DNA from 2 places in the Pediococcus sp. M21F004 genome. Region 1 is predicted to be linked to the other one. Evidence: riboswitches for the same ligand, from Rfam matches in the RefSeq annotation. Region 1 holds a riboswitch; the other holds the start of a gene.
What was found. Region 1 has a riboswitch for lysine ahead of ACLHK8_RS03955 (amino acid permease). Riboswitches for the same ligand answer to the same signal wherever they lie in the genome.
Positions count from the first base shown of each region.

Region 2: another riboswitch for lysine. It lies ahead of lysA (diaminopimelate decarboxylase); the one in region 1 lies ahead of ACLHK8_RS03955 (amino acid permease).

Region 1 covers NZ_CP177314.1:741,760-757,158, forward strand. Annotated here, with positions in the region: gene serS (serine--tRNA ligase) at 1-452, opposite strand, end outside; gene ACLHK8_RS03950 (deoxynucleoside kinase) at 732-1,364, opposite strand; gene ACLHK8_RS03955 (amino acid permease) at 1,496-2,965, opposite strand; lysine riboswitch at 3,088-3,272, opposite strand; gene ACLHK8_RS03960 (Rrf2 family transcriptional regulator) at 3,313-3,855, opposite strand; gene ACLHK8_RS03965 (GNAT family N-acetyltransferase) at 3,842-4,402, opposite strand; gene ACLHK8_RS03970 (LCP family protein) at 4,681-5,838, shown strand; gene ACLHK8_RS03975 (GW dipeptide domain-containing protein) at 5,925-7,349, opposite strand; gene ACLHK8_RS03980 (threonine/serine exporter family protein) at 7,461-7,907, opposite strand; gene ACLHK8_RS03985 (threonine/serine exporter family protein) at 7,921-8,664, opposite strand; gene ACLHK8_RS03990 (cold-shock protein) at 8,826-9,026, opposite strand; gene ACLHK8_RS03995 (metal-dependent transcriptional regulator) at 9,245-9,907, opposite strand; gene ACLHK8_RS04000 (hypothetical protein) at 10,053-10,394, shown strand; gene ACLHK8_RS04005 (cation diffusion facilitator family transporter) at 10,410-11,306, opposite strand; gene ACLHK8_RS04010 (bifunctional metallophosphatase/5'-nucleotidase) at 11,407-12,969, opposite strand; gene ACLHK8_RS04015 (hypothetical protein) at 13,202-13,663, shown strand; gene ACLHK8_RS04020 (phosphatase PAP2 family protein) at 13,733-14,413, opposite strand; gene ACLHK8_RS04025 (HD domain-containing protein) at 14,426-15,091, opposite strand; gene rny (ribonuclease Y) at 15,094-15,399, opposite strand, start outside.
Region 2 covers NZ_CP177314.1:958,479-973,877, forward strand. Annotated here, with positions in the region: gene ACLHK8_RS05050 (thiamine-binding protein) at 1-72, shown strand, start outside; gene ACLHK8_RS05055 (ABC transporter permease) at 44-808, shown strand; gene ACLHK8_RS05060 (ABC transporter substrate-binding protein) at 805-1,812, shown strand; gene ACLHK8_RS05065 (ABC transporter ATP-binding protein) at 1,823-2,557, shown strand; gene ACLHK8_RS05070 (hypothetical protein) at 2,719-2,958, shown strand; gene ACLHK8_RS05075 (helix-turn-helix domain-containing protein) at 2,997-3,260, shown strand; gene ACLHK8_RS05080 (cold-shock protein) at 3,476-3,676, opposite strand; gene ACLHK8_RS05085 (sunset domain-containing protein) at 3,930-4,619, shown strand; gene ACLHK8_RS05090 (DNA/RNA non-specific endonuclease) at 4,638-5,585, shown strand; gene ACLHK8_RS05095 (DsrE family protein) at 5,595-5,927, shown strand; gene ACLHK8_RS05100 (aspartate-semialdehyde dehydrogenase) at 6,293-7,354, opposite strand; gene ACLHK8_RS05105 (aminotransferase class I/II-fold pyridoxal phosphate-dependent enzyme) at 7,390-8,583, opposite strand; gene dapB (4-hydroxy-tetrahydrodipicolinate reductase) at 8,602-9,384, opposite strand; gene dapA (4-hydroxy-tetrahydrodipicolinate synthase) at 9,377-10,300, opposite strand; gene ACLHK8_RS05120 (N-acetyldiaminopimelate deacetylase) at 10,324-11,490, opposite strand; gene dapD (2,3,4,5-tetrahydropyridine-2,6-dicarboxylate N-acetyltransferase) at 11,495-12,205, opposite strand; gene lysA (diaminopimelate decarboxylase) at 12,310-13,617, opposite strand; lysine riboswitch at 13,721-13,904, opposite strand; gene ACLHK8_RS05135 (aspartate kinase) at 14,073-15,399, shown strand, end outside.

The DNA.
Region 1 (15,399 bases):
TCTAAGATACCTAAATCTTCACCAATTTCCCAATGGGGTTTAGGACTAAACGAAAATTCGCGAGGCTTGCCAACTTTACGAAGCTCAACGCTGCCTTCTTCCGTCAAACTAATTGGAACTGTTTTATTAGGGATATTTGGCAAATGCGCAGCCTTGTTCTGAACTCCTTCAGTTAAAGTTTGAAGCTGTTGATCAAGTTCTTTGATTTCGCCCCCGACTTTACGCATCTCTGTAATTTTATCGTTGGCATCTTCTTTATTGCGTTTTAACTGCGAAATTTGATCTGACACTTCATTTCGGGTCTTCTTCAAATTTTCACTTTCAACAATCAAATCTCGACGTTTTTGGTCCATGTCTAAAAGCTTATCAATTTCTTTTGGATCAATTCCTCGTGTGCCTAAGCGTTCCTTAATATAATCCGTATTATTTCGAATTTCTTTTAAATCTAACATTATTAAAACCTCCTAATTTTTAATTACACAATAAAAAGCCTTCTCATCCCATCAATTGGGACGAAAAGACTTTATTTCGCGGTACCACCCAAGTTTGCTGTTACCAGCACCCTCAATTATGGTTAACGACCGCAGCCGTGTGATATTACTCACCCGCTTTTGCCTCTCGGAGTTTCGATTGATAGCTTTCACTAGCTCTATCTCGCTTTAAATCTACTTAAAAAAGGCTTCACGTTTACTATTTACACTTATCATAACCGAAAAAGTTCCAAGAAACAACTAAATTTCAGCAATTTTTTGATCCACAATTTGAATGACCTTTTCACGGGCCTGTGGGTCTTCCACAAAATCGAACTGATCCCCGTCAATCTGAATCTTAGGGCTTTCGTTATAATTGTCATACCATTCAGCATAACGATGATTCAAATCCTGATAATATTCATACAAGCTAGGGTCATTATCAATTTGTTCGTAAGAACGGCCTCGTTTTTGAATCCGATTTAACATCGTATCAAAGGAAATGTTGATATCAATCAATAAATCCGGATTTTTCTTATAATGAGTTTCTGGTAATTCTTCCATCATATTAGTTAATAAAGAATCGTAAATTTGCACTTCTGTCTTGGTTGCCCGTCCTAAATCTGCATTCAAATGGAAAAGAAGTGAATCTTCATAAATCGAACGATCCATCACACTATTTTTAGTCTGAAAAGCTTCTTTGATGCCATCTAAACGTCGATTCAAAAAATAAATTTGCAGTAAAAATGCGTAGCGCTTAGGGTCTTTGTAAAAAAGTGGCAAAATTTGGTTATCATCAACTGATTCATAATAAGCTTTTGTGCCTAAATGTTGAGATAAAATTTCCGTTAACGTTGTTTTTCCTGCTCCAATTGGACCTGATAATGCAATCATTCGAAGTTCCCCTTTATTCATCTTTTAATACTATATATTGTAGCATGTTCAGATTCAAAAACAATATATGGTTTTAAAAATCAACCAATTACCATGATTTCTCTTTTATTACAGCATCTTGCATTATACACTTATTTCTTGATTTTTCGAGACTTTAAAATAAAATCGGGTTGCGTTAAATCAACTTCATCCAACGGAATAATATGCGTATGATATTTCACTTTATAGAATACGTACAAAACGATAAAGATTGGCACACTAATATAACTAATTCCAATTGCTTCCCAGTTAAACGTCGCAAAAGAATGAAGATCCTGGCCAGCAATGACCAACAAACAAATTACAAAAGCAAATATCGGTCCAAATGGAAACCATTTTGCATGATACTTAAGTTCTTCCACTTTGTGTCCTTGTTTAACAAATGCGCGACGAAAACGAAAATGAGAAATAGCAATCCCCAGCCAGGCAATAAATCCGGTCAAACCACTTGCTGCAACCAACCACATATAGATATGGGGGCCTTCAATACTTGAGATAAAGGTCAACGCACCAACAATGGTCGTCCCAATCAAGGCCATTAAAGGGATTCCTCGTTTTGTTGTTAATCCAAATGTTTTTGGAGCATACCCTTGTAAAGCCAATGAGTATAACATTCTTGTGGAAGCATACATCCCTGAATTTGCCGAAGAGATGACCGACGTCAAAATAACTGCATTCATGATACTTGCTGCTCCGGCTAACCCGGCTCGTTGAAAGACTAAGGTGAACGGACTGATCTTAACGTCACTTGCCGAAGATCCTAACAAATCTGGACTTGTATAAGGAATAATGCAAGCAATCACAAAAATCGCCAAAATATAGAATAAAATAATTCGCCAAAACACTTGGTTAATCGCCTTAGGAACACTTTCTTCAGGCGTTTCCGATTCACCGGCCGTAATTCCAATTAATTCAGTTCCTTGAAATGAGAAACCCGCGACAACGAATACACTAAGAATCATCGGAATTCCGCCAACGAATGGCGCTTTTTTATACGTAAAATTATTTAAATAGGTTGCATGTCCACCCATGATACCAAAAATAACGGCCACACCAACTACTAAGAAAATGATAACTGTAACGACCTTAATCAATGCCATCCAATATTCAGTTTCACCAAAGGCCTTGACGGTAAGAGCGTTAACGGAAAAAATTAGTACTAACGCCAACACACTCCATACCCAACCGGGAACATTTGGCAACCAGAATTTCATGACGATTGAAACCGTACTGATATCAACAGCCAAAGTAATGGCCCAGTTAAACCAGTAATTCCATCCCATCGCAAAGCCCATAGCCGGATCCACATACTTTGTTGAGTAGGTCGCAAAAGAGCCCGAAACTGGCATATAAGTGGCCATCTCGCCTAAACTGGTCATCAAAAAATAAACCATGATCCCCATCGCCACGTATGCTAACAAAGCCCCGCCAGGACCTGCTTCTGAAATTGCAGAACCACTTGCTACAAACAAGCCAGTTCCGATACTCCCACCAAGCGCAATCATTGAAATGTGGCGGGTCTTCAATGAGCGATCAATGCTGTGATTCTCTTGTTCTGCCATAAATCTGTTTCCTCCTTAAGTTTCTAATTAAAAAGGCAATCCTATTTTTAACCAATAAAAAAGAAGCCTCTTTGTATAACAAATCGCCATACAAAAAGACTTCCGATAAATTTCTCAGTCAAATCGTAGATAGCGCCCCGTACTGCTCTACAAGCATTACGACAGTCCCTGATTTGTTGAACCAGGGCCCAACCCAAAAGTGAAAAAGCACCCTTAGATTTCGGCCAACTCCCCTTTCACAACTCCTCATCGATGCTTTATCACCTTAGAGTTGTTACTTATGAACTTGGCAACCTCTTCTTTCGATATGATTCAATTATATACAAGCGGGACTAGTCTGACAACTCCTAATCCCCATTTAAATTAGTTCTTACGTTTTCAATTTTTTGATTTAACTTTAAAAAATTTGCTTGTAATTCCGAGTCTGAGCCGTTCCAATCAATTCCAGAAGCAGCTGGCTCGCCCATAATTTGCATAAGAATGTCGCTTAGACTTTGTTCCTTTAGGTAGTTCCGCCAAAGATCATCAGCGCTTTGAAACGTTTTATTTAAAACATCTTTACCACGTTCGGCAATTGGCCGCGCATCAGAAAAAATGTTTTCAATAAAACCCATGTCGGGATACGTTTTAATCGTGCCTTCGCTAGCTTCTACAATATCCAACAACGAAATTTTGCTTGGATCCTTAGCCAAACGAAAACCACCGTTATTTCCAGGAATCGACGTCACTAGCCCGGCCAGCACAATTTTACGCATAATTTTTCGTAAGTAAGCTTCTGAACCTGTTAACCGCTTGTGAATAACCGCCGTCGTCAACGGAACCTTTCGATCCTGAGTACATAATAACGCAATGATACATGCTGCTTGTTCAAACCCTTTAGTGAGTTGCATAATTACCGCCTTCTCTAAATCCTTTTTCTGTTAATTCATAGTAAGTCTCTTGTTTGGGATCCGGGTTCAAGACACTTGCTAGTAAAGTATGCTGGCCGGTCATTTCAAACCCGAGGTGCTCCAAAAGTAGTTTTGACCGTTTATTTTCAGTATAAGTACTGGCTAACACAGTATACACTGGATTTTCTTGAAAGGCTTGCTGTAAAACATAATAAACAGCTTCTTTCATATAGCCTGTGCCCCAAAAGTCTTGATTCAACATGTAGCCAATCTCGAACTTCAGTGGGTCTGGTTCATGCGTCTTATCACTCACTGAGTATAAACCAATGCTGCCAATAACATCTGCACTTTGCTTTAGAGTGATTGCCCAAATATTTGTCTGCATAAGTTGCTGTAAGAAAAAGTTACTTTCAAAGGCGCTGTTAGAAACGCGAAAGCCAGCCCTTTTAGCAATCTCTGCGTTTTCAACAATTTCTCGGAGCTTAAATAAATCCGTCGTCGTAAATGGTCTTAAATTTAATCTTGGTGTCAAAATTTTGTTGTTCACAGTTTTCCTCACCACCCGATTCATCGAATGCTCATCTGATCACACTTCTCTTCCTAAAGAATACCAGATTTTTCCCTATAAAAGCCACTTTTAATTAAAACTACCAAAATCAGCTAATTTTATTTTGATTGCGTTTTCGTAATGCGGTAGATATGTGATATACTTTTGGTGTTTAAAAAAAAATTAAATCAAAATAAAATCCAATTTTTCGACTGCTTAATCGGTTATGCTTAAGCACATACAAACTTTTATTTTATATTGCTTCAGGAGGCAAACCCATGAATGAGGACCAAACACCCAAAAGATCCGAGCTGCACAACCATTTTAACGTTCCGCCAACTCGAACCGAGATGCATAGAGAACCGGAAAACGGTGGTCAACATCAGCGACCAAATCGCCCTAAACGTTCCCGGCGAAGACGACTCATTATCACGATTGTTTGTCTTCTTATCATCGCAGTCGGTGTTTTTGCCGCCTACAAGTGGTATGCTGCGAAGAAAGCTGCAAATTCTGTTTTTAATAGTGCCAATATTCAAAAAGCGCGAGATGTCTCATCGGTTATCAAAAAAAATAAGCCCATTTCTATCTTACTTTTAGGAACTGATACCGGGGCTCTTGGCCGAAATTATCGTGGCCGAACCGACACTATCATCATTGCCACTTTAAATCCCAAAAAGAAAAGCATGACCCTAACTAGTATCCCCCGTGATACTGCTCTTTCAATTCCGGGATACACACAATATGCGCCTTCAAAATTAAATTCCGCTTACTCATTTGGCGGTGCGGGAACCAGTATCAAATCCATTCAACAACTATTAGATGTCCCCATTGATTTCTACGGATTGATCAACATGGGTGGCTTAGAAAAAATCGTCAACGGTGTTGGTGGCGTGACCGTCAAACCAACTCTCACATTTAAGTATGGGGCAGCCAACGTTGTCAAAGGTAAAAAGATCCATTTAGGCGGAAAGGCCGCATTAGACTATTCTCGGATGCGGGATGACGATCCTCAAGGTGATTATGGCCGGCAAGTTCGTCAACGCCAAGTTTTGATGGCTATTTTACGTAAAAGTGATTCCATCTCCACTTTGCTCAGTCAAAGCTTTATGGATTCTTTAAAGAAACAAACCCAAACTGATTTAAGCTTCAATGAGATTGTTGCTTTATCCACTAAATATCGGGTAGCTACACATCATCTTAAGTCTACCCATCTCCAAGGAACCACTCAACTTATCAATGGACAGGATTTTGAAGTTACCAGTCAAACTGAAATGCAGCGAGTCACAAACTTCATTCGAAAAGGTTTAGATCTTGGTCACAAATCAACCGGAACAGCCAATTTGACCAGCGTCACAACCGGTACCACTGCTGACACAAGTCAATCAAGCTATTACGATAGTACCCAAACAGGAACAGATAACACAACTGGTTATTAAATAAAAATTTACACCAAAACAGGCTTTAGTCACATGCTGATACATGTACTAAAGCCTGTTTTGTTGGTTTTAATTTCTGAAATTTCCTAGTTTAAAGCACTACCGTAGATCCAGCCAATTATTTTACCGTTATATAAGCAGCGGTAATAAGGGACTTTGCAATCCGCACGATAAGCAATGTTATCAACAGTAACCTGTTTACCGGCATAATCCTTGCTATAGTAGGTTCTTTTTACGGTATATTTACTAGCGGTCACATGATTTAAAAAGTCATGTGCACCGGGAACTGCCTTGACCGTCTTGGTTTGATTGATGGTCTTGTAGGTAACTTGCACTCCTAAAGCACCGCCATAAATCCAGCCAATCCGTTTGCCATTGTAGTAACAACGGTAATACGGTGTTTTGGTGCCATCGCGGTATGCCACATTATCAATCGTGACCGTTTTTCCTGCATAAGTTTTGCCATAGTGTAACAATTTATTATTATATAAACTGCTTGTCACATGATTATAGAAATTGTTACCTGGTGCTACTTTTACATCCATGGTCTTGCTAGTCGTTGTATAACTCACGTGCTTAGCTAAGCCGCCGCCGTAAATCCAGCCGATCAATTTACCGTTATAATAACAACGATAATAAAGGGTGCCAGTGCCGTCACGTTTACCAGTCATATTAACCGTGATCGTCTTACCCGCGTAGGTCTTTCCATAATGAACCCGTTTCGTCGTATACTTACTTTCAGGAACATGATTATAAAAATCATGACCCGAAGTTGACTTGACGTCCATCGTCAAGTTAGTGCTCGTATATTTCACATTTTTAACGTGGATAGAAGTATAGTATTTCTTAACTAATTGATAGAACTGCGCCATGGTATAACCCTGGCCAAAGTATTTTTTCCCATTACTCATGTAATAACCATAAGGATCAGTATGGGTTGAACCCCCATAATACTGGGCAACTGCCTTGTGAGACCACACTGTCCCTTTTCCATCATAACAAGCGTCATTCGGGCTTAAATTGTATTTATTTAGCAAATAAGCTGTATACCAAGCTGCATTGGCAATTTCATGGGCAAAGGCACTTTTAGAGTGCACTTCAATTTGTTCAAACTGGACATATTTGCCGTTTCCTGGATACCCAACACCCCATGACAAATAATTTGTATTGGCAATGTTAATAATGTGAGTGGCATCCACAAAACTGTGGACAAACGCATTATTATAATTAGCCTTCATATAATTAATTTCGCCATAAATTGTGGAGCTAGCGTTAGCCGTTTCATGGACGACAACCCCTTCAGGCTTACCATATCCCTTATTGTAATCATTCTTTGGAAAACCACTCCAAATTGCTGTTGTAATACCAGCGGGTTTAATTTTTTTTGAACTAATATAGCTATTGACTGCTTCTGCTTTTACACTTGGTGTTTTTACGACTAATAGTCCGACCAATAAAGTGAGCGTTAATAAAACCGCCGTCATAATTCCCCGTTTTTGTGTCTCTTTCAAACTAATTCCTCCAATATTCTCCCGATCTGCACAATTAATCACTATGTATAGTTTCATACTAATATTTCTACCCAACATTCCGATATCATCATTTTTACAATTTTATGACATTCACACAGATGCTTTTTTTGCCTTGAGCTTTTTCCATAGTTTATTCAACAATTCGGCAAGCAAAAAGCCAATCGCGATTGAGCCTGTAATTTCAATCACCTGGGTTAAAAAATGAACCCCTTGAGCGACATTTCCCAATGCAATGTTGCGGACCATCTGGTAGGCCTGCCCTCCCGGAACAAGGGGCACCAAACTGGGGATATTAAAAATCAGCATTGGCATTTTCATTTTCCTAGCTGCTACATCACTTAAAATCCCGATCACCACCGCAGCTGTCAAATTGCTTAAAGCTAAACCAAGTTTCATGTTAACAATCGCCCAATAAATCAGCCAGGCAACCGTCCCAATCGACCCAGCTGCCACCAGGGCACGATGAGGAATATTAATAATAATGCCAAAACCTACTGTTGCAATAAACGCAAAAAACAATTCAACTATCATAATCATTTCGAGTCCCACCTTAGAAAAATCGGAATACAAACGCGATACCAAAACCAATTGCTGCCGCCGTTAGAAGTGCTTCAATGCCCCGTGCTGGCCCACTGACAAAATGGCCGTTCAAAATATCACGAACGGCATTTGTTAGTGGCACACCGGGAACTAAAGGCATCACAGCACCAATAATAATATTATCCACCGAATGGCCCATGCCAAGACGTACCGTTATCACTGCCATTATGCCAATTAAAAGGGATGCCACAAATTCACTAATGAACTTGATGTTAAGGTATTTGTTGATCACATAATAGATAGCAAATCCCACTGCCCCAATAATGGAAGTAACCCCAATGTCATAAAAATTATTACAAAAGATGGTCATTAATGGCCCACTTACTAAAGCTGCTCCCAAAACTTGTAACCAAAAAGGAAAATAAGGAACCGCCTGATCAAGGGTCTGGAGTTGATCGTAAAACGTCTCTAGGGTGATTTTGTGCTCCGCATAATCTCTAGAGAGCCGATTCACCCAACTCACTTTTTCCAAATCAATGCTGCGGCGACTCACACTTATTACCTGCGCATTTTTTTGATCTGGAATTGACATAATAATTCCTGTGACCGTGGAAAAAACTTGGGTACTTGGAAAACCCGAGTTTGTCGCAATTCGCATGATTGTGTCTTCCGCGCGCGCCATTTCTGAGCCGCTCTCAATCATAATTCTTCCTGCTAACAAGCAGGTATCCACTACCAAGTCAGTTTGGTCCATAACTATCACCCCATTAATTAATCAAGCTCTATTATGCCATAGCCTTTCAAACAAAACACCCACTAATTCAGGATTCCTAAAACTGGCACAGGAATATTTAGGCTCAAAACACAAAAAAAGCCAGGAATAAAATTCCTGACTTGATAAATTCTAATTTTAAATTAGTCTTTGTTTACGTTAACTGCTTGTGGTCCACGGTCACTTTCTTCTACATCGAAAGTAACTGCTTGGCCTTCTTCAAGAGTCTTGAAGCCGTCGCCTTGGATAGCTGAGAAATGTACGAATACATCGCTACCGTTTTCGCGAGTAATAAAACCAAAACCTTTGTCTGCGTTAAACCATTTAACTGTACCATGTTCCATAATAGAAAATCCTCCTGAGTGCTTTTTGCACTAAATATTTTAATACTTGATCCGGTGCAAATTGGGGATATTTCTTTATGAAACAATCTTACCAAAATTACCTAACCAAAATACAAAGTAATTGTACCATGTATTTTTAGAAAAAGAAAGTAAATTCAGAAATTAGTGTTGTTTTTTTGTTAACGGGTCTTTTTAAACTTAAATTAAGCCTTATAAAGCTAATCTTCTTGGACGAAAACATAATGAGCTGCCTTATAACTAATTTGACGCTCATCAGTCGCCGAATCATTATCAATTAGTTTAACCGTTGTGGCACCTTCAAATGGGGCGTGATGAATAACATGTACTTTATCGCCAATATCTAAATCGATCTCATCTAAGTAGTTCAACAGTTCATGATTATCAATAAATCGATCTACTGTGACCGTTGTTCCCTCTTTTACGTCGGCTAACAGCGTATGACTGTCTTCGTGATAGTTTCCCTCTTTATCCGGAATCACACCACCATGGGGGCAATGGGTTGGATAATCGAGAAATTTATCAAGCGAATCCAATAAGTGGTCGCTAGTCACATGCTCCAAAACTTCCGCATCGGTATCCACTTCAGAAAGTTTATAATCCAATTTATCCACCAAAAAGGTTTCCCAAATCCGGTGTTTGCGAACCATGATCTCAGCAATTTGAATTCCTTCATCAGTTAGCGAAATTCCAGCATAGGGTGTGTGCTTTGCGAGCCCCTCTTCCACTAGCTTGGTTACCATTTCCGTAACCGAACCGGCCGCAATATTTAGTCCCATTGCAATTTGTTTGTTAGATATTTTCTTTGATTTCCCGCCTAGCTCAAAAATGATTTTGAGATAGTCTTCCTTCATAGGGGTCAATTCATTCACCTCATTATTATTAATACTACTTTTATAACTCATATAGCTCGGAAATACAACTAAGGCATCCCAAACTTTAATTTTACACTTTTATTGATTAAGGTCTATACTTAAATTGTAAACAACAAAGTTAGGAAGGACTATTATGGGTAATTCAGTATCAATCACAGAATTGAGTGCACCAAATCAACTCAAAGCAGTTAACGCATTTGCAAAGTTTTATATTCAACTTTACAAGACAGAAAGTCTCGAGATTATTTCTTCATACGTTCCTGCTGGCTATCTTAGCGATATCAACGCCTTCATTACACGCAATCGCTACCTAACTAAAGAAGGGCTTCTAGCCATCAGTGTTGAAGCTTCACGAACAGATTATGTGCAAGTAATTGCACATCTGGATCAAAACTTCACTTCTAATGGAGTTCCAGAAACACCTTGGCATGACTGGCTTAACGCTCATCACAAGCAACTTGTCAAAGAGAGCTAACCAACTGCCCCCTTTTTAAATATCATGGCGATCACGCGTAAATAGCTCATTACTTTTTCCACGAAAAACTTCAGCTTGTAAAGTCACGTGATCCACGTGATATTTTTTTTGCAATAAATTCTCTAAATGTCGATAAATAGGCTCCACATCACTTAATAATTGATCGTTTAAATTGATATGTGCAGAAAACATAATCCGATTTTCATCGATTTGCCAAACATGAATGTGATGCACATTGACAACTCCCGGTTCCTTTAACATATCTCGTTTTAACGCTTCGTAATCCAGAATTGGAGCTGCTTGCATCAAAATATCAATGGACTCTTTCAAAACGGGCCACGTCTCACGTAATATATAAATTGAAACTAGAATTGTAACAATTGGGTCAACAAGATCAATTTTCCAAATCTGAATGATAATGGCGCCAATAATAATCCCAAAAGAGGATAATGCATCACTTAAAATGTGCAGATATGTAGCCTTTAGATTTAAATTATCTTTAGCTCCTTTGCTCAACAACAAGGCAGACACAAAGTTTGCAATTGTGCCGATAATAGCCACAATAAGCATAATGCCGCCATTTACTGGCTCGGGATGCATTAGCCGGCGTAAACTTTCGCCAATCAAGACAACCGAAACCAAAATCAAAAAAATGGCATTTACAAACGCTGAAATAATTTCGGCCCGTCGATAACCAAAAGTTTTAGAATCATTTGAAGTTTTAAGTCCAATTCGACTTGCCACGTACGCTAACACGACCGATGCAGAATCACCTAAATTATGAAAAGCATCAGAAAGAAGCGCTAAACTACCAGAAAGCATCCCTCCTACCAGTTCAACCACCGTGATCAAAGCGTTCAAAATTGTAACGAGCAAAAACCGGGTCCCGCTCATTTTTGACTTGTTATGCATCATAAAACTCCCCTTCGGTCATAATTATTAACCAAAACAGACGACTAAGCAAGCTCAGGCTGTTATCTAAAAAGAGCCCGCAATTTTTAATCGCGAACTCTTATTTGATGATTTTAAAATTATTATTAACGGTTGCTTCGATGATTGGATGTTTTTGAAGATAATCGGCAATCAATTCTGACATGGCCTCTGTATTTTCGCGAATGATTTTAGATTCTGAAAACATCGGATAATGGCCACCACCGACTGCGCGATATTTATTCAACACAATTTCAAACGAGTCGTTAGGTTGAATGACATGGCCTTTGCAACTCAACCGAGTTACCCGTTGACCAACCGGTTTGGAAATATCCAGTGTATAGTCAATGCCCTCGTACATATCATAATTATAATGACGTTTCTTGGGGGTCAAATACCTTGGATTCACAATTAACTCATCATGTTCATTCAGTTTGAAATATTTGGCACTCACTTCAAGAGCTGCGCGAATATCTGTTCCTGAAACTCTGAGAACTGCTAGTGAATTGGGATAAACATAATTTGTGACTACTTCTCTCATCGAAATCTCTTCACCAAACCCAGTTGCTTCATCGTTAAATAGCGCCGTTGCAGAAATGGACGTCCCGGTGGCTGCCATCTGTACCTTTTGAATAAACTCAATGAAGGCTGATTCTTCAATCCGCGCTTGGAAAGGATCCGTAATTTTCATATCACCATGAACCCGTCCAAGCGGTTGATCCAGCCAAGTTTGCGTGTCGGCTTCCACATCTGCCATAACTGCTTTTATATCTTTATGTACAGGCATTTTTGCCGTTGAACACAGTTCAGAAGTGGCCCCGACAACCATATGTGGGCTCTTGGGATCAATTTTTAAAACAATCTTGCCAACCGCAGCGCCGCGATGCCCTGCTTGAACAACCGGAATTCCAAATAACTTAGTCGCAATTAAACGATGTTGATGCGCCGAAATCAAAGCATCAATGCCCTTAACTGTTTCCAAAAGTTTATAGCCAACATTCTCACCACGTAACGATTCGGTCTCTAAGCCCGTTTTTAGATCTCGTTCAAATCCACCGTGATAAACAACAATAACCACGTCAGCCCGTTCTTTTAACCAAGGTACATAATGTTTTGCCGTTTCGAGCACCTTGTTAAACTTGAGCCCTTCAATATGTACTGGATCTTCCCAAAAAGGGATATAAGCAGTTGTTAGTCCTAAAACAGCTACGCGAACCCCTTTAATTTTAAAAATCCGATAGGCACCATCGCCGATTGGGTGATTCTCTTCATCCAAAATATTAGCTGATAAAATTGGATAAGTCGCACTCTGAATCGCGGTCTTCAGATAATTCAATCCGTAATTAAATTCATGATTGCCTAAAACTCCAATGTCATAATTAATCGCATTGTAGGCTTTCAGTAAGCGGTGCGGTGCGGGCGGATTACTAAACTTAGCCAAATATTCGGTCAACGGGGACCCTTCTAACACATCTCCTGCATCAATGGTTAAAACAGGATCTGTCGTACTTTTACGCTCATTTTCAATAACAGTTGCCGCTCTTAAAAGGCCGAACGGTAAATTTGAATGGCGTTTTATAAAATTAGTTGGATACACGAAGCCGTGAACATCACTTGTTGAAAGTAACGTTAAATTAAATGCCAAAATTTCGCCCCCTGCAATACTTTCGATAACTTAAATTTTACCACAAACTAATCTAAGCGCGAGGTTTATTTAATCCAAAACAAATGATAATGGTAATTTTCGTAAAATAATTTCTAAACACCTCAAAATTAGTTACCTAATACTGTTACATTTGTAGCCTTTAAAAATTGACCCCAACCCCGTGAACCCCTATACTGACAGTATTACAAATGTAGAAATGAGGAAACTTAGAATGGCTTATGAGGTAAATTTTAAAACAGTTTCAACAATTGGTCTGGAAACTTCACCTGTTGCTGAAACTTTAGCTGGTTTACGCGCTAATGAGGCTCGCTATTACTGGAATAAATACAAACACGTCTTTGTGACGTCCCCGGCAAAAGACGACTCAAAAACGCTGGAATGGATCAATAAAGTTCTCTTAGAAAAAGATATGAAGTTTCCATATGAGCCACTGGAAACGAGCACGTTTGAAGTCGACGGTCTCAAAATGGCCTACGTCTTTTATGAAAATGGCCTTGTCGTAAATGTCATGTATAGCTTGGACCCCACTGGCAAACGCGCAGTCGGGTTTAAACTTTCAGACGGGATGGCCGTACCAAAGGAATTTGAAGGTAAATTCAAATTTGCCCATCAGAAATCTCGCTTAGCTGGTACCATTCGGGGTTCTTATTTTGTCATTAAAGGAACTTACTAGATTCTCCTATCAAAAAAGGCGTCTTCAAACGAAAATCGTTTGAGGACGCCTTTTTATTAACCACTTATTTTAATGTTGACTGTGCCGGCCTTGAACGTCTTTTTCAACGAACCGGGCAACAAAATCATAAAGCTTTTTGTATAGCCATCGGGCAATTGCTAGCCAAGCCACAGCTAAAAAGAATGCTGCCAATACGTCTGAAGGATAATGAGCACCCAGATAAATTCTAGAGTACATCACCAAAACAACCCAGATGATCAAGATGATTTGGCAAACTTTTTGTAAGTTTTGTGACCGAATGCGGCTCACAAAGAACCAAACCAAGAAAAAGACAATTAGTACGGCGCCAAACGTGTGACCACTAGGAAAACTAAAGCCGCTCTCTGGGATTACTTGATTCCACCTTGGTCGCGCACGCTGCACAAATTCTTTGAAAATGTATGCCACGACATCCCCACCAGCTAAAGTAGCCAGTGTCCAAATTGCATCCACTCTTAGCCGCATGAACCATAAAACAGCCGCAATAATAACAGCATAGACAATGGCAAATTTAGGTTCTGCAATGGTTGTAACAGCCTTCATCAAACTGGTTTCAAATGTAGGCATGCTGTTTTGAACAATCCCAATAATCCCAGTGTCCAACTTTAAAAGCATCGCAGAGTTGGCTCTGACAGCTGCCAGTAATAAGACAAAAAGAAGCCCTGAAGTCCAGGCATATTTAGCAGAAATTGAGTTTTGATTTTTTAACATGATACGCTCCAATTATTTAGTTTGATTCCATTCAGCTTTGAATTCATCTAGAAAATCTGTCAGGACCTTTGTTCGCTGTTCGGCGATTTGCTTTGCAGCTTTGGTATTCATTAAATCTACAAGTTTTAAAAGCTTTTCGTAAAAATGATTAATCACGGTTTCGTTTTGCCGATATTGTGCATGCGTCATCTCTGTTCGGGGGGCAATTTGGGGATCATACATAGTATGCCCATGAGCACCTCCATAATAGAAGACCCGGCCAATACCAATGGCCCCAATTGCATCTAACCGATCAGCATCTTGCACAATTTGGCCCTCAACAGACAGCTGATAGTGATGTTCAAGATTCTTCGAAAACGACATGTGCGTAATAATTGCAAAAATCGCCTCAATATCAGTCTGAGCTACATCTTGGTCTTTCAAAAATGCGCGAACTTCATTTTCAGCCTTCGTTTGATCTGAAACGATCTTTTCATCAATGACATCATGTAATTCAGCACTTGCTAACACCACAAAAAGCTGTCCTTGATCACTGTCTGAAGCCAACCGTTGGGCCATTTTTACCACCCGTTGAATATGTGCATAGTCGTGGCCGGTTTTATCATCATTTAGTTTTGAAAAGACAAATTTATCAATTCCTTTGAGAATTGTTTGTTCGTTATTATTTAATTCTTTCATACTTACCCCGCGTACTCAACTACTTGTAATTTACGGACAACAGTTACCTTTACCTGTCCCGGATAGGTCACTTCTTGCTCGATTTGATCCTTAACGTTGCCAGCCAATTTTTCAATACTTTTATCTGACGTTTGGTTAGGTTTGACAATCACCCGAAGTTCACGACCTGCCTGAATCGCATAGCTTTCTTGGACGCCAGGATATTTATTGGCAATCCCCTCTAAACTAGAAATTCGTTGCAAGTAATCAGCTGCTGATTCACTTCGCGCACCCTGACGAGAACCAGAAATAGCATCTGCAGCAGCCAC
Region 2 (15,399 bases), 220 kb from region 1:
GTTAAGATTGACTATAAATCAGCAGGTAAGGTTTTAGGAATTCATGAAAAAACAGACAAGTATCAACATTAATTTTTTACCAGCCATCGTTATTCTATTGTTATTAATTGTCTGGCAGCTCATCAGTAGCTTTCAACTTGTTCCAACTTTCCTTCTGCCATCTCCACTAAGCGTTGTTACAGCGTTTGTGAGTGACTTTTCATTGCTCATGAGTAATGCTTGGGTAACTTTCTTAGAAGCTTTCTGGGGCCTATTATTGGGTGTTTGTGGCGGTTTGCTAATTTCTATCTTGATGGATCTCTTTAACCCCCTTTACAAAGCTGTTTATCCGTTATTAGTAATCAGCCAAACCGTGCCAACCGTGGCGATCGCGCCTCTGCTCATTCTATGGCTCGGCTATGGAATGTTGCCAAAAATTGTCTTGGTTATTCTTACAACGTTTTTTCCAGTCGCAGTTGAGATGCTGACTGGTTTTCGTTCCACGGACCCAGACTTAATTAAACTCATGCAAACCATGGGAGCTAGCAAATGGAAACTATATTATTATGTAAAATTTCCTAGTTCCTTAAATCATTTCTTTTCTAGTTTGAAAATTTCTGTATCTTATGCGATCGTCAGCGCAGTCGTTTCTGAATGGGTAGGCGGATTTAACGGCCTTGGAGTTTACATGACCCGCGTCATGAAGGCTTATACCTATGATAAAATGTTTGCCGTAATTTTTCTAATTTCGGCATTAAGTCTTCTGCTCATTTGGCTCGTATCTTATGTTCAGCGAAAAGTTATGCCCTGGGAGGTAACCAAAAAATGAAACACGATGGACGCAAATGGCTAATCTTACTGTTCAGTTTTTCTTTGATTGTGATTCTCAGTGGATGTCAGTCTAAACAAACCAAGTCCAAAAGCCGGACAATTACGGTCGTTTTAGACTGGACGCCAAACACAAACCACACTGGGATGTATGTGGCAAAACAAAAAGGTTACTATAAAAAATATCATTTGAATGTAAAATTTATCCAACCACCTAAAGATGGTGCGGAACAGCTTGTTGCTAGTGGCAAGGCTGACTTTGGTATTTCTGCTCAAGATACTTTTGCAGGCGCGATTGCTCGAAAGAATCCATTACCAATCACCACCATAGCCGGGATTATTCAACACAATACCTCTGGAATTATGTCTCGAAAAGCCGATGACATTATCTCTCCCCAAAAAATGATGGGAAAACGTTATTCTACCTGGGATTTGCCCATTGAACAGGCAACAATCAAGCAGGTGGTTAATGACGATAACGGTAACTACAAAAAATTAAAGTTAATTCCGAATAACATCACCGATGAAGTTGCCGCGTTAAAGGCAAAACAGACAGACGATATTTGGGTATTTTATGGATGGGCCGGTCAAAATGCTAAAGTTAAAAACTTTCCAATTGATTACTTCTCGTTTCGATCTTTGAATAAAGTTTTCGATTATTACACACCAACCCTAATCGGTAACAATAGCTTTTTAAAGAAGAATCCCCAAGTTGCCAAAAACTTCATGAAAGCCACAACGAAGGGCTATAATTACGCTTCTAAACACCCCCATCAATCAGCTGATATTTTAATGGACCAGGTTCCAGAACTCAAAAGTAATCGTAAACTCATATATGCCAGTCAAGCTTATCTATCTAAACAGTATTCTCTTGGTTCAACCCAATGGGGAAAAATCAGTGCAAATCGCTGGAACGGGTTTTATACTTGGCTAAATCAACATAATTTAGTTTCCGTAAAACTCAAAAAAGATCAAGGATTCACGAATAAATATCTTCCAAAATGAGGTTTTCACTATGGTATTATTGCAAACACAGCACATCACTAAAAACTATGAAGAACGAAAAATTCTCTCGGATGTGAATATCCACCTCAATCAAGGCGAACTAGTCAGCATTCTCGGAATTAGCGGGATCGGTAAAACTACCCTGTTTAATATCATTGCCGGTCTGGAAGCTCCTCAATCCGGTCAGGTACTGCTTGAAGATCAGACAATCACCAATACCACTGGACATATTAGTTATATGTTACAAAAGGATCTCTTACTTCCCTATCGAACAATCATGGGAAACATCATTTTACCAGCGCTTATGCAAAACATTCCTAAAAAAGAAGCGGAAGCTAAGGCAGCCCCTTTTTTCAAAATTTTCGGTTTAGAAAAAACTGAAAATTTATATCCAAGCGCTTTATCTGGCGGGATGCGGCAGCGAGCTGCTCTATTGCGAACCTACATGTTCTCAAAAGAAGTCTCATTATTGGATGAACCTTTTAGTGCCTTAGACGAAATCACCAAACGTCAAGTTCACAGTTGGTATCTTGAATTAATGAAAAAAATTGATTTATCAACCCTACTAATCACCCATGATGTTGATGAAGCCATTCTGTTATCAGATCGTATTTACATTTTAAGCGGTCGTCCGGCCTCCATTACTAAAGAAATTACGATTGAGCCAGATTTAAAGAAACAACCGGAATTTGATCTCAGCGCTGATTTTTTAGCCTACAAACGTGAAATCTTAAATTTATTATAGAAAGCAAAAGATTCGGCAATTAATCAGTCGAATCTTTTGCTTTCTATAACATTCTAGTATATATTCTACTTAGGTTGGACAATGAGCGATATGATAGTTACTCAAAATTTTACTTGCACTGTTTAATCTATCTGAAATATATCTAAAAGGGAGTTGTTTTCATGGCAAACGAAGTTGTACTTTTCAATCCTGGAGACTCTTTAGGAAATTTTCACGATTATAATGAGGCTATTCGAAGCGGACAGCTGTACAAAAATAAAGATAAAACGCCCCATGAAATTGTCATTGCTACAGATCCCAAAAGTGACGAAGACTATTTGGTCTTTTATGTCAAGGATGCTGTTGACCCAGCAACTAAGAACCATCACGGTACTCAATACAACATCTCAAAACATATCTAAAAACTTTCGCGGAATTTGCAACAAAAGGAAAACCCGCAATGACCTTTGCAGATCAACTTATTAGGCAACGCAAACGGGCCGGCTACACAAGAAGCGCCTTGGCCAAAGAATTAGAAGTTAGTCCTGATTTGATTACTGAATGGGAACACGGCGAAGCGGAACCAAATTTAGATGATTTAGTCAAACTTCATTCAATCTATCAAATTAGCTTGGATGAACTGGTTTTAAGCGCAAAGCCCTACAAAACGGTGAGCGCTTCTAAGTGGTTAAATCAGTTTGATCGTGCTTTAAAGAAAAAGTAGTTCATTTCTATATCAAAATAACCCCTGTAATTTTACAATTACAGGGGTTATTTTGTACGTCCAGCTTTAGTAGACATCGACATTAGAGCCGAATTCAGCCTCTAAATCTTCTAATAACGTATGTTGTTCTGTTTTGCATTCTTTGTCAGAATATTTAATAAATAAAACCTCGCTTTTTAATTTGCCTAAGAAGTAACTTATCAGGCGCGAAAGCTTTACTGTTTTTGAACGTTAACAGCTTGTGGTCCACGGTCACTGTCTTCAACGTCGAAAGTAACTTCTTGGTTTTCTTCCAATGTCTTGAAGCCGTCGCCTTGAATAGCTGAGAAGTGAACGAATACATCGTCACCATTTTCGCGATTGATAAAACCAAATCCCTTATCAGGGTTAAACCATTTAACTTTTCCTTTTTCCATGTGAATGAATCCTCCTTGCGCAATGCGCGTTTTAAAAATTTTTGTATCCCACAAGCCAATTACGAAAGGAGTGACGCTCTTAGAACTCCGTACCCTTAATAACCAAACTGATAAAACACATTACATAAAGCTTAACAGGAATCCCCTTTTCTTACAAACAAAACGACTCGTACAAATTCGTCTATCTCCAGTGTTCCCTATTGTTTTGCGTCCTACAGCCAGGTATGATAGTTAATAGGGAGTGAAGTTTATTATGAATAATTTTTTTGCGGGGTTACTCGCACTTAGTTTTCTAGGAATGATAATTTTGGAGATTATCTTCCTATACAATAAAGTTACGCATCATTTGCTTTTTCATGTGCCAAATAAAAGAAATAAAACATTTCTTTTGTGCGCATTACTAATTTTCTGTGTATCAATTTTTGGATTTCAGAGCACTAATCCGGCTCCGTCAACTGCCAAACCACCTGTAAAAAAAATCTACAAAACTAAAACTGTGGGAAAAAAAGATTTGGCTTCTGCCAGAATTCAAGCCTACCAGCTCGAAAAAGATTCTTCAAAAGTGGACAAGCAATCTGAGTCCGTTGAAAAGCTGGTCGACAAAGTTAGTTCACAAAAAGTAGTCTCCTCTGAAGCTATCTCTTCAGAAAAAGCGGCTTCTTCTGAGTCCATTGCTTCACAAAAAGCAGACAGTGTGTCAGAAAGTCAGCAGGCAAAAAAAGCATCTCAGCAAGCTCAGGCTTCGAGTTCCACCAAAGCCAACCGCACTTCTACTCAAGGCGATTTAGACACTGGGAATACTAAAAAAATTGTCGGCAATGTAAATTCTAAAATTTACCATACACCCGATCAAGCCGGCTACCATATGAGTTCCAAAAACGCGATCTATTTTAATACCGAGGCTGAAGCTCAAGCCGCAGGATATCGAAAAGCTAAAAGATAGTCAGGAGAGAATTTGAATATGTTTATTGGAATTATATTTTTAATTATTGGTCTCTTCGCCATCATTGTGGCCTTCCGTCAACGTAAGGACCGCCTTTGGTTCGCTCTTTTAGCAATCATTACCTTGTTATTGAGTTGGAATCAGGCAGGTACATATGCGCGACACAAGTCTAATCATTTAAAAGATGTTATGTCGACCAAAGTGGTAACCCGGGTTGACTCAAGTGCATCTAGACTGGCAACCTCATTACAATCTAAAAATAGCAAATTAGAAAGCACCCTTTCGTCACGCTCATCTTCTTTAAAAAAGAAAGCAGGCAGTCTTCATTTATCAATTGCCAAATCACAATCAGACACCAGTAAAACAAGTAGTACCCCTTCGACTAGTCAGGCTGAATTAGCCACTAAGCAATATGCCGGACAGCAAACAATTACCATTAATCAAAATGAGCCTGATTTTTCAAATACTGACCTCTCAACTAGCCGTAGCGCCTGGCAAACATATGGCAATTTGGATAGTTATAATCGCGTTTCCGCCGCTAATGCCCTTTTGAACAAGCGCCTCATGCCAAAAACAGAACGTGAATCATTGGATGTTGATCCCACTGGTTGGCATAATAAACGGACAAGTAACGGTTGGTTATACAATCGATGTCATTTAATCGGCTATCAATTGACTGGTCAAAATAATAACGCTAAAAATTTAATGACTGGTACGCGTTCTTTAAATGATCCCGAAATGACCACTTACGAAAACGAAGTAGCCGCCTACGTTAAGGAAAATAAAAATCATTACGTTCGCTATCGTGTGACCCCTGTCTTCCGCGGAACAGAATTAGTTGCTCGTGGGATTCACATGGAAGGTCAATCGATTGGTAGTAATGCTGTTCATTTCAATGTTTATATTTTTAATATTGAATCTGGTTATACAATTAATTATCAAACTGGAACTAGCGTAAAGAAATGAGGCTAAGCTATGAAAATTGTTTTTCATATTGATGAACGTGAGAAATGGCAATCAGCCCTTTCAAACATAAAAAATGCAATTAATTTTTCCAAAGAACAACAGATACGCATTGATTTGATCGTTGTTGTAAACGGCCCAGCCATTAGTGATTACTTAACGCCGGAAATTGGTCGATTCATTGAAAACGCAAAAGACTTGGTGAGCTTCCATGCTTGTCAAAATGCAATGAATAGCCATCAAATTCAGGCAAGTCAGTTACCCCGAGCCGTCAAAGTTGTGCCGGCCGGCATCATTGATTTGGCACAGCTTCAAGACCAAGGATATCGCTATATCAAGCCATAATTCAGTTTGAATAAGCCTGGCAAATGCTGATAAATTGTGTTTATTCTCCTAGTTGTCAATTTTTTAGAGACGTCGGAAATAAAATCAGAAAAAACTATTGCCTTGGTATAGAAGTCTTTTACTTCTATACCAAGGCGATAGTTTTTTAATATTTCGCGTCGTTTTGAGGACAGCTCCACAAATCAGACCAAAAAATATAAGCAAGGCTCACACTACTTCGAATTAAGGATGATTTTCGATTCGAAAATCTTTTTTCCTCCGTTCGTTGTCGATTCTTGTGGCCAAATTCTGCCGCAAGAACTAGCAGCGGGATGCGATCCCGCTTCCGCCTTGCTTATATTTTTAGGTCTAACGATTTGTTACGCTCACTTTACTCTCACTAGTTTCTGTTCCACCAACTTCTCCGCAATCTGCACCGTATTCCACGCAGCACCCTTCAACAAGTTATCCGAAACCACCCACATGTGATAGCTTCCTAGATTCTCTTGATCACCACGCACTCGGCCCACAAACGTCTCTCGTTTGCCTTCTGCATTAATCGGTTGTGGATACAACTGTTGGTCTGGATCATCCTGCAACACAACCCCAGGAGCCTTTGCCAATGCTTCTTGAATCTTCTCGCGACTCGCCTGCTTTGGATCAGCCACCTCAAAGTACACCGTCTCGCCATGTCCAATTCCAACCGGAACGCGGACGCAAGTTGCCGTCACCTTGATATCTGGGGCATCCATATCATCCAACATGATTTTCTTTGTTTCATGGATCATTTTCCACTCTTCATGTGTATAGCCATCATCTTCAAAAACATCAATTTGAGGTAAGAGATTAAAAGCCAATGGATAATGCTTTGCCCCACCCTTTACAGGAAAAATAGTACTTTGCATTTCTTTGCCATCTAAATGTTCCTGAGCTTGGGTATTCATCTCGTTCCAAGCCTGTTGACCCGCACCAGATGCAGCCTGATACGTAGATACTATCACTTGTTTTAATCCAAATGCCTTACGAATGGGTTCCAACGCAACCACCATCTGGATCGTTGAACAGTTTGGATTAGCAATAATCCCATGGTGTCGGTTAAGAGCCTCCGCATTGACCTCAGGCACAACCAACGGCACATCAGGGTCCATTCGAAATGCGCTCGTGTTATCCACACAAACAGCACCCCGTTTAACCGCTTCTGGCAATAGACGCTTGGAAACATCCCCACCTGCAGATGCCAATACTAAATCAACACCTTCAAAAGATTCTGGTTTAGCTTCTTCAACCACTACTGGTGCATCCCGGAACTTCAATTGTTTCCCAGCTGATCTTGCTGAAGCTAAAAATTTTATTGATTTCACTGGAATAGTAGATTGCTCTAATTGTTGAATTAAACGCGTTCCGACAGCACCTGTTGCACCTAAAATAGCCACATTATATTCGCCCATTTAATTTTCCTCTTTACTTGATGAATTTTTAGTACCTAAGCCACACTTGTTTTAGCAGCCATGAAACCCTTCATATTTGTCATTGCAGCATGCAAATCTTCCACACTTGCCGCATACGATAAACGGATGTAGCCTTCACCACCAGGTCCAAACGCGCTTCCTGGAATCACACCAACTTTGCCATCTTGAGCAAGCTCGGTCGCAAAATCAACTGAATTTTGCGTAAAGGCCGCTGGAATCTTGGCAAAAATATAGAAGGCACCTTTTGGTGGAACCGTTTCGAAACCTAATTTATCTAAGCAATCAATCACATAGTCCCGACTCTTTTTATACTGCACACACATTTTTTGAGGATCTTCCAAGCCATTTGCTAAGGCTTCTGCAGCTGCTGCTTGGGCTGGATTTGAAGGCGCTGTGACTAAAAAGGCATGCATTTTAGCTGCGTTTTTAACAAAATCAGCCGGGGCCGCGATATAACCAATTCGATATCCAGTCATGGCATGTGATTTTGACAAACCATTAATTAAAATTGTTTGTTCTGGAATCATTGCTGCAATTGAATGATGGGTAATATCATATGTAAGTTCGCTATAAATTTCATCTGCGATAACAAACATTTGTTTTGTAGCAATCACGTCTGCTAACCCTTGTAATTCAGCCTCTGTGTATTCCACACCCGTTGGATTATTCGGATAGGTCAAGATGATTGCTTTAACAGCATCGCCTTCATTGGCAAGGGTTTCTTCTAAACGTTGTGGCGTTAGCACAAAGTTATCGTTTGAGGTATCTACTTCAACCGGAATTCCACCTGCAATAGTAATCAAGGGCACATACAAAGCAAACGCTGGGGTTGGCACAATGACTTTATCACCAGGGTTCAAAATTGCCATTAAGCTGGCGGCTAAGGCCTCTGTGGCCCCAATTGTAGTGACAATTTCCGTATCTGCATCGTAATCCAAATCGTAACGAGTTTTTAGAAATCCACTAATGGCATTTCGCAATGCGGGAGTTCCCTTTTGAGCCGAATAATGAGAATCATTATTACGAATGCTCTCTACTGCGGCCTCTTTGACGTGTTCTGGGGTGTTAAAACCGGGTTCGCCCAAAGTCAATTTAACTAGTCCAGGAATACCTGTCACCTTTTGGTCAAAAGCACGAATCCCAGATGGCCCGATCGAATCTAAACGTTGATTAACTTGATTTTCTAAAGCTGCATTTAATTTTGGCATTCTACCACTCCTTAATTTTTACGATAAAACGTTCTCTAAACCGACGACCAATTCAGATAGTTTCCCGACATTTTTAACGGCTACTTCCACACCCTTCATGAAGGAATCGCGGGTAAAGGAATCTTGACGAATCGTTAAGGCTTCTCCTTCACTACCGAATAAAACCTGTTCATGAGCCACGTATCCTGGTAACCGTACTGAATGAATTCTGATCCCTTTATAATTACCACCACGAGCACCTGGTAAGGTTTCTTCAAACTTGGCATTATCAGCCGCTTGGGGCTCACGGGCTTCACTAATTTGTTTTGCAGTACTTAAAGCAGTCCCTGAAGGAGCATCGATTTTATCAGCATGGTGCATTTCAATAATTTCTGCTTCAGGGAAATATTGAGCAGCTTCTTTTGCAAATTTCATCAACAAAACGGCCGAAATTCCAAAGTTAGGCACAATCAGTCCAGCCATATGCTGATCTTTTGCGTAGGCTTTGAGATCTTCAACTTGTTGATCCGATAAACCACTCGTTCCCACTACCGGGCGAATTTGATGACCCAAGGCAAATTTAGTATTTTCAAAAACTGCTTTTGGTGTGCTGAAATCAATCCACACATCGGCATCCGTCTTGATGTTCGTAAGATCATTAAATACCTGAACCTCATCTGCTAAATCATAGCTGGCTGGCTGTAAATCAGTGACTACCGGGCTGTATACAGCAACTAATTGAAAGTCTTTTGTGTCATTCACAAGTTTGACGGCTTTTTGGCCCATCGAACCATTAAATCCCGCAATAATTATTTTAATCATCTGCAACTCCTAACTCGCCTAAATCAGTTGTTTCCAAGGCTTCCTCATTTAATCCCAAAGCTTTTGCCAATGTTTGGCGCTCTTCGTGATTCAATGGCAAGATCGGTAAACGACTACCGCCCACTTGAAATCCTTGGGCCTTCAAAACAGCCTTAACAGGTGATGGTGATGGATAAAGGAATAAAGCTTCCATTTTAGGGGTCAAACGCCGTTGTAAACTTGCCGCTAACTCTCTGTTACCATCATAAAAAGCATCCAACATTGCGCGCATATCTTTTCCATATATATGTGCCGCTACAGAAACCACCCCGTTTGCGCCAATCGCAATCCCGGGCAAGGTTTGTGCATCTTCACCTGTGTAGACCATGAAATCATCTGGGGTATTTTGAACTAAGTATTCCAAATCTTCTAAAGAAGTGCACTGTTTAACCGCCTGAATATTTGGATGTTGTGCTAACTGAACAACCGTCTCATTTTGCATGGTGACACCCGTTCGACCAGGAATGTTATAAATTGCAACTGGAATTGGTGACTGATCGGCAACGGTTGTAAAATGAGCAACCATCCCGCGTTGATTAGGTTTATTGTAATAAGGGACAACCACAAGAGCCATATGAATGCCCTTAATTTGGCCAACTTCTTTAGTGAAACGGGCCGTTTCCAAGGTGTTGTTACTACCAGTCCCAGCAATGATTGGTCCTCGTCCATCAACGATTTCAGCAAACCGGGTATACAATTCAATTTTTTCATCATGCGTTAAATTAGGAGTTTCCCCTGTAGTTCCACCAATAATAAAGCCCCGACTACCAGTATCAAAAAGATGATTGGTTAATGTTTTTAAAGCCGGAAAATCGATTTGCCCCTGATCATCAAACGGCGTCACAATCGCAGTTAAAATATCTGCATTTTTAAACATAATTTTATTTCCTTTCCTATTAATTATTTATTCATTCGATCTAGTAAGAATCCCGTAATGGCACTAACTCCAAGCTGAATCGCTTTTAGATTCGGTTTTAATGTGGCTGAATGCAACTGTGAGGCATCTTCAACTCCCAGCCAAAACATGGTCCCTGGAAACTTCGCTAATAGGTACCCAAAATCTTCTCCAGTCATTGCCGGCTGCGTTTCAACAAATTGTACATTCTCTGCTTGTTTCATATAGGAAATAAAGTTTTTCGTTAAAGCCGAATTATTTTCAACTGGCCAGTAACCACCTTGGTTAAGTTTCACTTCCACCGTTGCTTGATAGCTCTGGGCAATCCCATTCGCAACTTCTTTGATCCGCTGATCAATGTGTTCAATCATCGTTTGCGTCAATCCGCGAATGGTTCCCTCCAAATGGGCTCGGCCCGCAATCACATTGCGAATCGTTCCAGCTTCAAACTTGCCAAACGTAATTACGCCGCCTTCGATAGGATCCACGCTCCGTGACACAATCGTTTGCACCTGATTAATAAACTGGCTAGCAGCCACAACCATATCGTTAGCATCTTGGGGAAACGCTGCATGGCCACCCTTACCATAAAAATCAACATCAACTTCGGTAGTACCAGCAAACAACGTGCCCATCCGACAGCCAATCGCTCCAACTGGTAAATCAGGATTATCATGGAGGCCATAAAATTCATCAGGACGCCATTTACCAGTAAACACATTTTTTTCATAAGCTGTTTTTCCGCCATTCAAGCTCTCTTCAGCTGGTTGAAAGAAAAACAAAAGATTATCTTTAGGCTGATGACTGGCAAAATAATTCAGTGTGCCCAAAGCAACTGACATGTGAATATCGTGTCCGCAAGCATGCATCACATTTGGATGTGTTGAAGCGAACGGCAAATCCGTTTCTTCCTTTACTGGCAAACCATCAATATCTGTCCTATAACCAACGGTTCGTTTTGGCACACTCCCATGAACTAAAACTAATAGGGCCGTTGGCATTTGCGCTGGTGTTATCATATCTAAGTTTGTTTGGTCAAATTGACGAATAATTTTTTCTAAATAAGCATGCGTTTGAACTTCTTGCATTGCTAACTCTGGGATTTGATGTAAATCCTGATAGATTTGAATTAATTGCGACTCTGTTAGCGGTGCTTGGCTTTTATTTTCCATTGGCTTACAGCTTTCTTAACGTGTCCTCTAGTTCTGTTTTTGATCGTGTTTGGTCGTCAATATCCTTCATCTTGCGAGCAGGAACTCCGGCTACCATCGTGTTAGGCTCAACGTCTTTGGTCACAACCGCACCTGCTGCCACAACTGCGCCTTTACCGACGTGTACTCCTTCTAAAACAACGGCGTTTGCGCCAATCATCACATCATCATCAATCCGAACTGGTTCAGCTGATGCTGGTTCAACAACCCCTGCTAAAACTGTTCCGGCTCCAATGTGTGCGTGTTTACCAACCGTTGCTCGACCACCCATGACAACGCCCATATCAATCATCGTGTCTTCACCGATTTCTGCACCAATGTTGATTAAGGCTCCCATCATAATCACGGCATTGTCACCAATGACAACTTGATCACGAATGATGGCACCTGGTTCAATACGAGCATTGATATTTTTGGTGTCCAACAAAGGTACAGCCGTATTGCGACCATCATTTTCAACAACGTAATCATCAATTACTGCTTTGTTTGCTTCAAGGAAAGGTTTAACGTCGGCCCAGTCACCGAAAATTGTTCCAGCCTTGGATTCTACAAAGCTTTGAATAGCGTTCGGAAAATCAAGTTTATCCAAATCACCTTTTAAATAAACTTTCACCGCCGTTTTCTTTTTAGCATTACTAATAAAATCAATAATTTCACGTGCGTCTAACTGTGCCATATCTTGAACCTACCCTTCGAATTTTGTGTGTATGTATATTTTAAGATTGCCGGATTAAGCCAACCTTAAAAAATTATTTTTACTCTTCTTCTATTATACGACATCTAAATGTAATCCTGATCCAAACTCACCAGGTCTTCGTAACTTTCTCGTTTAACAACCACTTTGGCTTGCCCGTTTTCGACAAACACTACAGCCGGGCGCGGATTCCGATTATAATTGGAGGCCATTGAATACCCGTAAGCACCGGTTGATAGGATTGCCAAGGTATCCCCAGGTTGAGATTTTGGCAACGCCTGTTTTTGAATCAAAACATCACCGGATTCGCAATATTTTCCGGCTACTCGTACCGTTTCTTCATTTTCATCAGCGGCCCGGTTGGCTAAAACAGCTTCATAATCTGCTTGATACAACGCCGGACGAATATTATCTCCCATGCCCCCATCGACCGTTACATATGGTAAGTGTCCCGGAACTGCTTTTCGAGAACCTACTGTGTATAAACTGTAACTGGCAGGACCCACAATGGAGCGGCCAGGTTCAATCCAAATTGCAGGCATATTCAATTGACGAAGTGCAACTCGTTTTTGAACCGCTTTAACAATCGCATCAACAAACATTTCTGGTGCAATTGGATCATCATCTTTGGTGTAACGAATACCAAATCCACCCCCTACATTTAGAACTTGAATATTCAAACCAAACTTGGCCTGCCAACCCGCCGCCAAATCAACTAATTTATTGGCCGCCATCACAAATCCTTCAACTTCAAAAATCTGTGAGCCAATATGGGCATGAATTCCGAGCATCGTCATACGATGATTAGCTAAAACCTGTTGCAAAGCTTCTTCAGCTTGCCCCGATTGGATATCAAAACCAAATTTGCTGTCTTCTTGGCCAGTTTGATCGTACTTGTGCGTGTGGGCAGAAATTCCGGGAGTTAAACGTAACATGACGTTTATGGTCTGATCCTTTTCTGCCAAAATTTCACTAAGTAATTGAATTTCATAAAAATTATCTAAAATTACGACCCCAATTTGCTGGTCAACTGCCATTTCCAGTTCGGCCCGCGACTTGTTGTTCCCATGGAAACTAATTTTGTCCATCGGGAATCCCGCTTTAATAGCCGTATACAATTCTCCACCTGAAACGACGTCAATATGCCCTTTTTCTTGGGCAACAACTTGAAACATGCCAACTGTCGCAAACGCTTTGCTGGCGTAGCTCACTTCATAGGCAACTTGATCTTCTTCAAACACCCGACTAAAATTTTGAATCTGTTGGCGAATCTTCGCAACATCATAGGCAATCAATGGTGTGCCGAATTGATGTGCCAAGTCGGCAGCATCAATCCCACCAATTGTTAAATGTCCCGCTGCATTAATTTTTTGAATTCCTAACTGCTTATCCATTGTATTTCTCCTGTTATTTTGCCATTTTAAAATAAAAAAAGGGATCTTTTTGTTTTGCGCAAACAAAAAGATCCCAGAATTAAGTTATCGTTATTCTGTATCAATTGTCGATAGCGCCCCGCAGCCGACATGTTTTGCTGCGACAGTCCGTAGTCTCTTAAACTGCGTCCCAGCTAACTAAATCTCTATCCAGATTCAGCGCTTCGGCAACCGCCCCTTTTACAAGCTTCTAAGTTTGATAGAAACTCAGCTTGTGACTCATGTTGGTTGCAACCTCTTAAATTATTAAAAAGTTTATAATACTTTTCACAGATAGTCAACCCTTCCGATGAAAATTAAGTCCTAAATCAAATTTTTTTATTGCTATTCATAGATTTAATGCTAAAATTCACAATAACTAATCAAATTCTAATAAAATCTTTTTTAATTTATTTTAAGGAGTGGCATAACTAATCATGAATGTTGTAAAATTTGGCGGAAGCTCGCTGGCAGACGGTCCCCATTTTCAAAAAGTTATCAATATCATCACGGCTGACCCTAAGCGACAAATAGTCGTTGTTTCAGCCCCCGGTAAACGTTTTTCCACCGATACCAAAGTAACCGATCTTCTAATTAGCTATGCACAAGCAGTTATTGACCATACGGATGCAAAGCCGGTTATAAAAATGATTGCGGATCGCTACGAGGCCATTGGTCAATTTTTTAGTTTACCAGCTAGACCAATTCAAAAAATCATTACCAAATTAAAATCTTTACCTGATGAAGATTATCCCAGCAATGCTTATCTGATGGCCGCCTTTAAAGCTCATGGTGAACGTTTAAACGCGATGCTTTTAACTAGTGTTTTAAATCAACTCGATATTAAAGCCCGCTTTGTTGATCCGTTTGAAGCTGGCATTATCGTAACCGACGATCCAAGCGATGCAACTGTTCGCCCGGAAACCTATGACAATCTTGCCCATTTAAAATTTGGTGGTGAAAAACTTATTTTCCCGGGCTTCTTTGGTTTTACGCCCAATGGCCAAATTGCCACCTTCTCAAGAGGTGGCTCCGACATTACAGGCGCCATTGTAGCTCGCGGTCTTCATGCAGATTTATACGAAAACTTTACAGATGTAAATGCCATCTATGCAGTCGACCCTCGAATTGTAGCGCATCCCCAGGCAATCAAAAAGATGACCTACCGCGAAATGCGTGAACTTTCTTATGCTGGTTTCTCGGTATTTCACGATGAGGCCATCATTCCAGCCATTGAAGGCCAAGTCCCAATTAACGTCAAGAATACCAATCACCCAGAGCTACCTGGTACTCTGATTGTGCCTGAAGAAAATTTCCAGCCAAAACATACGATTACCGGAGTTGCCAGTTCTGATCGCTTTGCTGCCCTATATCTGCATCGTTATTTGCTCAATAAAGAAGTGGGATTTACATTAAAACTCCTTCAAATTTTGTACAAATATGATGTTTCATATGAACACATGCCTTCTGGGATCGATGATTTAACGATCATTTTTGATAAGCAACAGCTAGATGACCACACAATTCATGAAATGTGTTATGATATCAAAAATACACTGCACCCCGACCAACTCGATTGGATTGACGACTACGCCATTATTATGGTCGTTGGTGAAGGCATGCGTTCTAAAATTGGGACAATTGAAAATATCATTCGTCCTCTTGCTCAAAATAATATTGGCGTCCACATGATCAATCAAGGTGCTTCTCGGATTTCCATCATGTTAGGCACAGAGCGGGCGGACGCCAAAAAAGCTGTTAAAC